4 regions of the Streptomyces sp. NBC_00258 genome follow, and region 4 is predicted to be linked to each of the others. Evidence: riboswitches for the same ligand, from Rfam matches in the RefSeq annotation. Region 4 holds a riboswitch; each other region holds the start of a gene.
The links. Region 4 has a riboswitch for cyclic di-AMP ahead of OG718_RS12050 (C40 family peptidase). Riboswitches for the same ligand answer to the same signal wherever they lie in the genome.
Positions count from the first base shown of each region.

Region 1: it holds a riboswitch for cyclic di-AMP, as region 4 does, so the genes downstream of both, OG718_RS19715 (hypothetical protein) here and OG718_RS12050 (C40 family peptidase) in region 4, are expected to answer to the same signal.
Region 2: it holds a riboswitch for cyclic di-AMP, as region 4 does, so the genes downstream of both, OG718_RS26960 (M23 family metallopeptidase) here and OG718_RS12050 (C40 family peptidase) in region 4, are expected to answer to the same signal.
Region 3: it holds a riboswitch for cyclic di-AMP, as region 4 does, so the genes downstream of both, OG718_RS44310 (C40 family peptidase) here and OG718_RS12050 (C40 family peptidase) in region 4, are expected to answer to the same signal.

Region 1 is NZ_CP108081.1:4,459,554-4,461,747, reverse strand. It holds gene OG718_RS19720 (hypothetical protein) at 184-672, opposite strand; cyclic di-AMP (ydaO/yuaA leader) riboswitch at 1,222-1,403, shown strand; gene OG718_RS19715 (hypothetical protein) at 1,411-1,644, shown strand.
Region 2 is NZ_CP108081.1:6,078,578-6,080,771, forward strand. It holds gene OG718_RS26960 (M23 family metallopeptidase) at 77-1,126, opposite strand; cyclic di-AMP (ydaO/yuaA leader) riboswitch at 1,138-1,295, opposite strand; gene OG718_RS26965 (PP2C family protein-serine/threonine phosphatase) at 1,602-2,194, opposite strand, start outside.
Region 3 is NZ_CP108081.1:9,954,785-9,956,978, reverse strand. It holds gene OG718_RS44320 (ATP-dependent Clp protease proteolytic subunit) at 1-383, shown strand, start outside; gene OG718_RS44315 (hypothetical protein) at 391-699, shown strand; cyclic di-AMP (ydaO/yuaA leader) riboswitch at 1,115-1,248, shown strand; gene OG718_RS44310 (C40 family peptidase) at 1,252-1,725, shown strand; gene OG718_RS44305 (DUF6328 family protein) at 1,816-2,194, shown strand, end outside.
Region 4 is NZ_CP108081.1:2,639,078-2,641,271, reverse strand. It holds gene OG718_RS12055 (glycosyl hydrolase family 95 catalytic domain-containing protein) at 1-696, shown strand, start outside; cyclic di-AMP (ydaO/yuaA leader) riboswitch at 888-1,060, shown strand; gene OG718_RS12050 (C40 family peptidase) at 1,045-2,194, shown strand, end outside.

The DNA.
Region 1 (2,194 bases), 1.8 Mb from region 4:
GGCTGTGCCCTCCGGGTGAGGGCCGCACTCGCGCTCTCAGCTTGGGAAGCTGCGATCATCTGCGGTTGGCTCGGGTGCTGACCTGGGCGAATGGTCGGGTTATGGCCTCTTTGGGCTCGGTCGCTTTCACCGTGGTTCCCCGCTGTTCCCCGCCCGATCTGGTGCGCTTGGGTGCGGTCGACCTCACGGCGCCGGTGGTCGGTGTCCTGTCGGGGGCCTTCGCCACGGAGTTCGGCGCAACCACTGGCGGCTGGTGCGAGTTGGCGCCGGGTCATAGGCGGCGTCGAGCCAAAGTTGGCGCAGATGCCTGAACTCGTAGTCGCGCCCAGCATCCGAATCCCGGAGGGTCTCGGCCCAGAGACGGTCGAACGCCGGACGATGCATCTGTGCGTGGATGGCGCCGCCCCAGTCACGCCAAGTGTCGTCCGAGACCCAGCCTTGAGCCCGCAGGTCGGCCTCGTCCTCGCTCAGGCGAAAGTAGAGCCGTATCGGTACCTCCTCTTCCTCGTCCAAGGCGCCAGCGTCTACGCCTCGAAGAGTGCGGGTCGACAACCGGTCCAGCAACGACCAGTAGCGCGCAATGTAGAAGTCCTCGACCTGTCGGACTCGCTGCGTGCGCACCTGCCAGATCGCGACGCCTGAGGCAGCCAACGCTGTCAGCAGGGTGATCACAAGGGAGAGCCATTCCATAATCGGAGATCATGGCGGCTAGCGGACCGCATGCATCCTCTCGTGACTCACTCGTAACTGCCCGCCCCTTGGCAGACAGCAACACGCTTTCCAACTGTGTTGGTTAGGTGTTGGGGCGGGTGCAGGGGCGTTCATCTGCGTTCATGGGGGGCGTTGATGCCGGAAGGCTTTGGGTCTGGTCTGAACGACCGTGAACGGGACTGAATGAGACGGAAATTGATACGGAGGCCAGCGGGAGGGGATCCGTCGGAACTCTCTGGAGGCCATCGAGCACGGGGCCGCATAGCTCCGTCCGGAACCACGTCGACGGCACACGTGGACTCCTGCAACGTGCTGACCTGATACAACGTCAAAGTCCTTTTGACCTTGGGTGATTGGCCATCATGTCCACCCGATCGGGTGAGTGGTGAGTAACCCCACAAATACGGTTCCGAGTTCGCGTTACTCCCAAGTAGCCGTAGATGATCCTCGTCACAAGTCCTCACCGACGGAGGTGGGGCGGTCCGGGCGGACGCCGAGTCCTGCCGCCGTCCGGATGACCGGTCTCTTCATGGGATCGGCAGGAGTGGAGGACCCAGGCACGACGGGTCGCCGGGACGGTCACGCCATGACCGGGCCGAGCAGCCCTTGGGGTGAAGCCGCGTCAGCGGCCGGGCAACTTCGCCAGCCCGAATCCGACAGGTCATCCTTCACAGGCGGTTGACGAAGGTGCAGCGAGCCATGACGGCAACGCAGAACAGCCCGCAGCTCCCAGGGGCTCCGCAGCCCCCGAGGAACAAGAAGACCGACGCGGTCATCGCGATCCTGGCCGCGATCATCGTCGGCGGCTTCGCGGGTGTCCTCCATCGGGCCATGGAGGGGGTCTCGTACTACGAGGCCATGAAGACCGCTGGAGGGACGACCCTCGGTCTTCTGATCGTCATCTTCGTGATCTTGACTTATATCTGGTCCTGATCACACAGGTCAACCCGATTTCCGGCAGTCACCCTCCATCCATCGGGGATACCGGAACCCAGGTCTTCACGGCAACCCCGTGACAGGACGTTGGCGGACCCGGGGGAGAGGCCTTGGAACCCAGACCAAGGCCTCTCCTTTCATGATCGAGAAGGTTCAGGTTGGTGCCAGCAGATGCCGTCCAGCCGCGCAGAACCCTCAGCTTGGGAAGCTCGCGTGCCTCGCGGGTGGGAAGCTTGCTGACCTGCGGCGGAACGCTGTCGGCGTCTGAAGCCCACAGTCTGCGTTCCCCGGTGTTCCCCGTGGTTTCCCGCACGACCTGGCACGAATCTGGCACGTCTGCCTGGGATGCCGACCAGAGGAACATGGGCGTTTGAGGTCGGGACTGTTAGTCAAACCCCTCGTTTGCCGGACAGTCACCCCCATCTGCTGGTATACCACCCAATGATGCCTAGAAGTCGAGAGTGCGCTAGAGGGAGCCATGGGACTCAGGAGTGACATTGACGCAGCACTGACTGAAGTTGTTGGGCATACATGGAAACAACGCGAT
Region 2 (2,194 bases), 3.4 Mb from region 4:
CGGACGGCCGTATTCCGCACCCAGGACCCCTCAGGCCCGCCCAACGGGTCGGGCCCGCTTACGGGGTGAGCCCGCCTTACGGGGTGAGCCCCTTGCCCCGCAGCCAGGCCATCGGGTCGATGCCGTCGCCACCGCTGGTGTGGACCTCGAGGTGGAGGTGCGCCCCGGTGACGTTGCCGGTCGCGCCCACGCGGCCGATGATGTCGCCGGTGTTCACCTTCTGCCCGACGCTGACACCGATCGACGACTGGTGCGCGTACCAGACCTCCGTACCGTCATCGAGTTCGAGGACCGTGCGGTAGCCGTACGAGCCGTTCCAGCCGGCTTCCTTGATCGTGCCGCTGTGAACGGCCTTGATCGGGGTACCCGTGGGAGCGGCGAAGTCCAGACCCGTGTGCTGACCGGACGACCACAGCGCACCGGACTGCCCGAAGGTCGAGGTGATCGTGTACGAGGAGGTGGGCAGCGTGAACTGCTTGGCGAGTTCGGCGAGGCGCGCGGCCTCGGCCTTCTCCTTGGCCTCCTGGTCCGCCTTCTTCTTGGCGGCGGCGACCTTGGCCTCGGCGGCGTCCCGCTCCTTGGCGGCCAGCGTGGCGGCCTTCTTCGCGGCGGCGGACTCGGCGGCCTCCTGGGCCTCGCGGTCCACCTGGTCCTGCTGCTGCTCGGCCTGGAGCATGATGCGGGCCCGCAGGGCCTCGCCCGCGTCCGAGTTGCCCTGCTCGGCGTCGGCGGTGGTGAGGCCGACGGCGGTGATCGGGGTGCTGGAGCCCTCGGGGGCGTCGTCGTCCGAGAACGGCGAGCCGACGTTCGGCAGGTCGGGGATCGAGATCGACACCGGAGGCTTGCCGGTCTGCGCGGTGGCCATGCCACCCGCACCGACGGCGGCTATGACACCGACGCCCAGAACGGTCGAGCTACGGGCGAGTCCTCCGCCGCGCTGCTTGGAGACGCGGTGCCTGCCGCGGACGGGAAGGACGGTCTCCGCGCTGGGATTCCAGACCTCCCACGTCTCCTCGTCCTTACGGGCGCCGTAGGCGAAGGTGTCGGGCTTCTTCTCACCCGAGGACTCACCCGTCAACTCATCCGGCACGAACGAGGGTGTGGGGGCAGACCGGTTGGACGCCACGTAGGCGCACTCCTTTCCTTCCTTCTCGCCTACCGGGTTAGCTGACGGGTTCGGAGCAGGAAGGTCTCCTACGCGCGTCAACCCGCGGTGCGCTACACCGCGAATGACGTGCGATTCACCCCAAGTGGTGGTTCCCCGGTTCCCTTGCGGGATTCGGCGCGTGCGCACGGAGCCGACTCTTGTGACGGCTGGGACGACCGCGCTGCGTTATCGAACGTTAATAGACCCGGGCACCGGATTCCAAGCTGTTCCTGATGATCGTTAAGGCTCTTGGCCTGGACTTTCAGGTCATGAGCGGGGTAAATCGGGCGAGTTGATCGCCATTCAGGTACGGGAGTCCTGTTGATGGTGCGTCAGTTGTTGAGCGGAGGGATTCCGTTCGACTACCAACGGTGATAAAGGTCGCCGCAAGAGCGATGTATCTCACGCCGGCCGCAATCGCGACTGCCGCCGTGCCCTCGCGACTGCCGTGCTTTCACGGCCGCCGCACCGCGAGCAGTGCCATGTCGTCGGTGGCACCGCCGCCCCCGGTGTGCCGCAGGACGTCGTCCAGTACCGCGGCGAGCAACGCGTCGGGCCCGGGAAAGCCCCGCCCGGACAGTCGCCGCGCCGGATCGAAGAAGACGCCTCGCCGGTCCCGCGCCTCGGACAGCCCGTCCGTGTGGAAGAGCAGCATGGCCCCGCCCGGGAACTCCTCCTCCTGCGCGCGGTCGGGCCAGGTCCCCAACTCCCCCGTCCCGAGCGGCAGCGCGGGCTCCGCCGCGGCGAGCGTGCGCACCTCCCCGTCGCCGTACAGCAGGAGGGGCCCGGGGTGGCCGCGGTTCACGAGGCGTACGACCGGGGTGCCGTGCGGGATCTCGGCGAGCACGGCGGTGGTGAAGTCCTCGACGAGCTCGATGGTGTCGCGCCGGACGCCCCCGCGCGCGAGCGCCCGCTCCAGCCGCTGGGCGACCGCCTCCAGGGTCGACTCCTGCTCGGCGGCCTCACGGAAGGCACCGATCAGCACGGCCACGACGGCGACCGCTCCCATGCCCTTGCCCCGTACGTCGCCCACGAGGAGCCGTACGC
Region 3 (2,194 bases), 7.3 Mb from region 4:
ACACGATGCAGTTCGTCAGCTGCGAGGTGGAGACCATCTGCCTGGGGCAGGCGGCGTCGGCCGCGGCGGTGCTGCTGGCGGCCGGCACACCGGGCAAGCGGCACGCGCTGCCGGGCGCCCGCGTGCTGATCCACCAGCCGTCGTTCTCCGAGCCCGTCCAGGGACAGGCGTCCGACCTGGCCATTCAGGCCGACGAGTTGATGCGTACCCGTGGGCAGCTGGAGGAGATGCTCGCCCGGCACACGGGTCAGAGCCGGGAGCGGATCGGCGCGGACATCGAGCGGGACAAGATCCTGGACGCGCAGGCGGCGCTGGAGTACGGACTGATCGACCGGATCGTCTCGAGCCGGAAGTCCACCCAGAGCGCACGCGGCGCGAGGTGAGCGGCCGATGCTCCCACCCGAGTTGCCGCCGCTGCCGGCCCTGACCCGCGCGGAGGCCGAGCTGATCGACCGTTACCTCGAAGTGGTCGACCTGCTCGGCCGGATCAACCCGGCCCATTCCGGGGACACTTACCGGGGGCTGCGCGCGGCCCAGGCCCTGGTGGGCAGGGCCACCGCGCTGCGTGACGCGCTGGCCCTGATGCACCAGCGCGGCGAGCACGAGGTGCACGCGCCGACCCTGGCGCGGGCGCTGCGCGTACTCGACGGTGAGCGCCGAGCGGGCCGGATCGCGCTACCGCCGCGCTCCGACAGCTGACGTACCGCCACGGACCCGGCGTCACGCAGGCATCTGACGAGACGTCCGGGTCAGGGTTCAAACGGACCGAAAGGCGTACCACCGAACAGCGTAGTCAGAGCTGCTTTTACAGGCCCGTGGGAGTTGCGCAACCCGCGTAGCCTCCGTACGGAATCAGACGTTCCGGTGCTGGTACGAGGGTCGTCGACCCCCTCGAGCCCTCCCGTGGGAAAGGCTGTCCACCCGAACGGGTGAGTGGTGAGTAAGCCCACAAATCGCCGATTCCGCTCGGCTTTTGGGACATCCGTGCGTCAAGATCCCTTCCGACGACAAGCCCCCGCCACAAGCGGCGGGGCGATCCGGGCGGACGCCGAGTCCTGCCGCCGCCCGGATGACCGGTCGACAGAAGTGGATCGGCAGGAGTGGAGGACCCAGGCACGACGGGTCGCCGGAACGGTCACGCCATGACCGGGCCGAGCAGCCCTTGGGGTGAAGCCGCGTCAGCGGCCGGGCAACTTCGCCAGCCCGAATCCGACAGGTCATCCTTCACAGGCGGCTGACGAAGGGTTGCGCATGACTGCGCTCAATCGTGTCCCGTCGCTGTTCAGCAGGGCCGGTACCGCATCGGCTCTCACCATCGCCGCTGTCGGCGGCGGCATCGTGGCCCCCGGATTCACGTCCGGCGCTGAAGCGGCCACACCCGCGACGAAGGCACTCCAGGTGGCGGCCTCCAAGAAGGGCTCCCCGTACAAGTACGGAGCCGTGGGGCCCAAGCGCTTCGACTGCTCCGGCCTCACGCTCTACTCGTTCAAGAAGGCGGGCAAGTCCCTGCCGCGTACGGCCGCCGCGCAGTACAACAAGACGAACCATGTCTCCGCTTCGAACCGCAAGCAGGGAGACCTGGTCTTCTTCCACTCGGGCCGGAACGTCTACCACGTCGGCATCTACGCCGGGAAGGGACGGATCTGGCACTCCCCGAAGACCGGGGAAGTGGTGAAGCTCCAGAAGATCTGGACGAAGAGCGTCTGGTACGGCCGGGTCAGGTGACCCGCCCGGGAGGTGGCCGCGGTGATCGCCGCGGCCCCCTCCCGGGGCCCGGAGCGTGATATTCGCGGCTGAGTGGTTACTCCTTCACCTATGGGCGACCTTCATCACCACGAGGAGCGCAACGAGACCCGGCTCGAGCGCGCCGACCGCAACTTCAACGAACTGCTCCAGGAACTGCGGGTCACGCAGACCGGGGTGCAGATCCTCTTCGCATTCCTGCTCACCCTCGCGTTCACCCCGCGCTTCCCCTCCCTGGACTCGTTCCAGCGCGCCACGTACGTCGTCACGCTGCTGCTCTCGGTGCTGGCCGCCGCGCTCTTCACGGCCCCGGCCGCGCTCCATCGCCGGCTCTTCCAGCAGGGCGCCAAGCCGCAGGTCGTGAACGCCTCCTCGCACCTGGCCCAGATCGGACTCGGCGTGCTCGCGTTCGCCCTCTCCGGTTCGGTCCTGCTCGTCGTGGACGTGGCGA
Region 4 (2,194 bases):
GTCGAACTCGACCTGGCCCGCGACGCGGAGGCGGTGATCCACCCCGCCGGCTCGCGGCCGGACCTGAGGATCGCCCCGGTGAAGGTGACCGTGCCGGCCGACCCGTGGGGGCTGCCGGAACCGCCGCAGAGCGGAACCGTCACCCAGCTCGATCTCACCGGACACTTCGACAACGACGGCATCACCACCGAGATGTACTACGGCGACGGGGACTTCGACGGCACCGGCCGTACGTACCCCATGGCCCAACTCCCCCAGACCGGGCAGACGACGGACAACGGGATCGCCTTCCTCTTCACCAACGGCAGCGAGGGAACGAACAACAACCTCGTGGCGGCCGGGCAGGAGATCGCCGTCCCGCAGGGCGCACAACGTGCGTTCACCAAGCTGCACGTGCTCGGCGCGGGCGACACGGCCGCCGTGACCGTCCCCGCGGTGGTCCGGTACGCCGACGGAACGAGCGAGGCCGCGTCGTTCGCGCTCACCAACTGGCTGGCCTCCGGCCCCGAGTACGGCGAGACCGAGGCGGTGACCACCGGCCAGATCCACACGCGCACCGGGCCGTTGGCCACCAAGGCGGCCCTCTTCCACCAGGTGATCGACCTCGACGCGAGCAGGCGGGTCACCGCGATCACGCTGACCGCGCCTTCCGGTCCGGCCAGGGCCCATGTGTTCGCCCTCTCGCTGGAGGAGTAGCCGGAGTAGGGGAAGTGGCTGAAGTGGCGAACCGTGAGAAGTCGCCGAAGTCCGGCGATGTCTCGACCCGGTACGACGAAGGTCACAGTTATATATCGGACACTTCGCACTTCAATCTTCACACGAGGTGCACATGTTGGCTAAGTTGACGGACAGGACGCACGACTCCCTCCGGTGAACCTCGCCGGGTCGCGCGGCCTCCGCCGAATCCGGTGCCCCTCGCGGCAGCCGGAACCGGGGACCCAACCGAACTTTGGGGTGAATCGGCCCAACCGCCCGACAGGGCAAGGGCCGTAGGGCATACCTTCCGGATTCCTCGCCCGAACCCGACAGCTAACTCGGTAGGCGGTGCACGGAAGGAGTACGGCTCCCATCGCGCCGGAACGAACCCCGCGCCCCGGAGGCAGCAACCTCCCGGGCATACCCCGGCCCGCCCTCGCGACGGCGGCCGCCACCTCAGTGGACCTGTACTCCTCGGCAGGCGGCTCCTCGCCCGAAAGAGGAGACGAGGGGCCGAGTCGCGAAGAGGTCCAGCAGCGGATCAGCAGCCTCTACGACCAGGCCGAGACCGTCAGCGGGAACTACAACGCGACCCGGGCGATGAGCTCGGGGCGGTCGCGTGAGCGTGTGACGCCCGGGCCCGACACCGGGCGTGGGCGCGCCGACACGGTCGCCGCCGCCCCTGCCCTGAGTGATCGTGCCAAGCAGTGGTTCGACGTCGGGCGCTCGCAACTGGGGCCCCTCGTCCCCGCCGTGCTGCCGCCCGACAGAATGCCGGACCGCGACCAGACGGGGACCCGGCCCAAGAGCCCCGGTGGGCGTCCGGCGGACCGGTCGTCCGACCGCGCGCTGGAAGCGCCGGGCAAACCCCTCCTGGAGCTGACCGCCGGACCCGGCGCCGCGACAGCCGCGCGGCCCGTGGCGGAGTTGACGGCCGGTCCGATCGCCGCGCTGCCGGCCGTGCCGCAGCCGCGTGAGGAGGCCACCGAGGTCATGCCCGCGCTGGTCGCCGATCCGCGGCAGTCGCTGAAGACCTCCAAGCAGCGGAACCAGAGCAAGCTCGCGAAGGCCCGTGAACTGCTGTCCGCGCACACCGCCCGGCGGAGCACGCCGGTGGCGGCCATCGAACCCCCGCGGACGGAGACCGCCTGGGCCACCACCGAGGGACAGGGCTACCGCCAGGCCGAGGCCGAATGGTGGCAGTCACAGCCGCAGTCGGCCGGTTTCGGCACGGGGCTGTCCGTCGACGCCCTGGGCGGCCCGGACCTGACGCTCGGCATGGGTCTGCCCGCTGCTCCGGCTCCGTCGATCGCTCCGGTTCCGTCGATCGGCATGGATCTGCCGATGGGCCCGGACCTGTCGTTCGGTATGGCTCCGTCCATCGACGTCCGTACGCCGATCGGCACGGGCCTGCCCATCGGTTCGGACGGTGCTGCGAATCCGGGATACGGCGTTTCGAACCCCGGCTACGGCGCTGCCACCCCGGGGTACGGCGGAT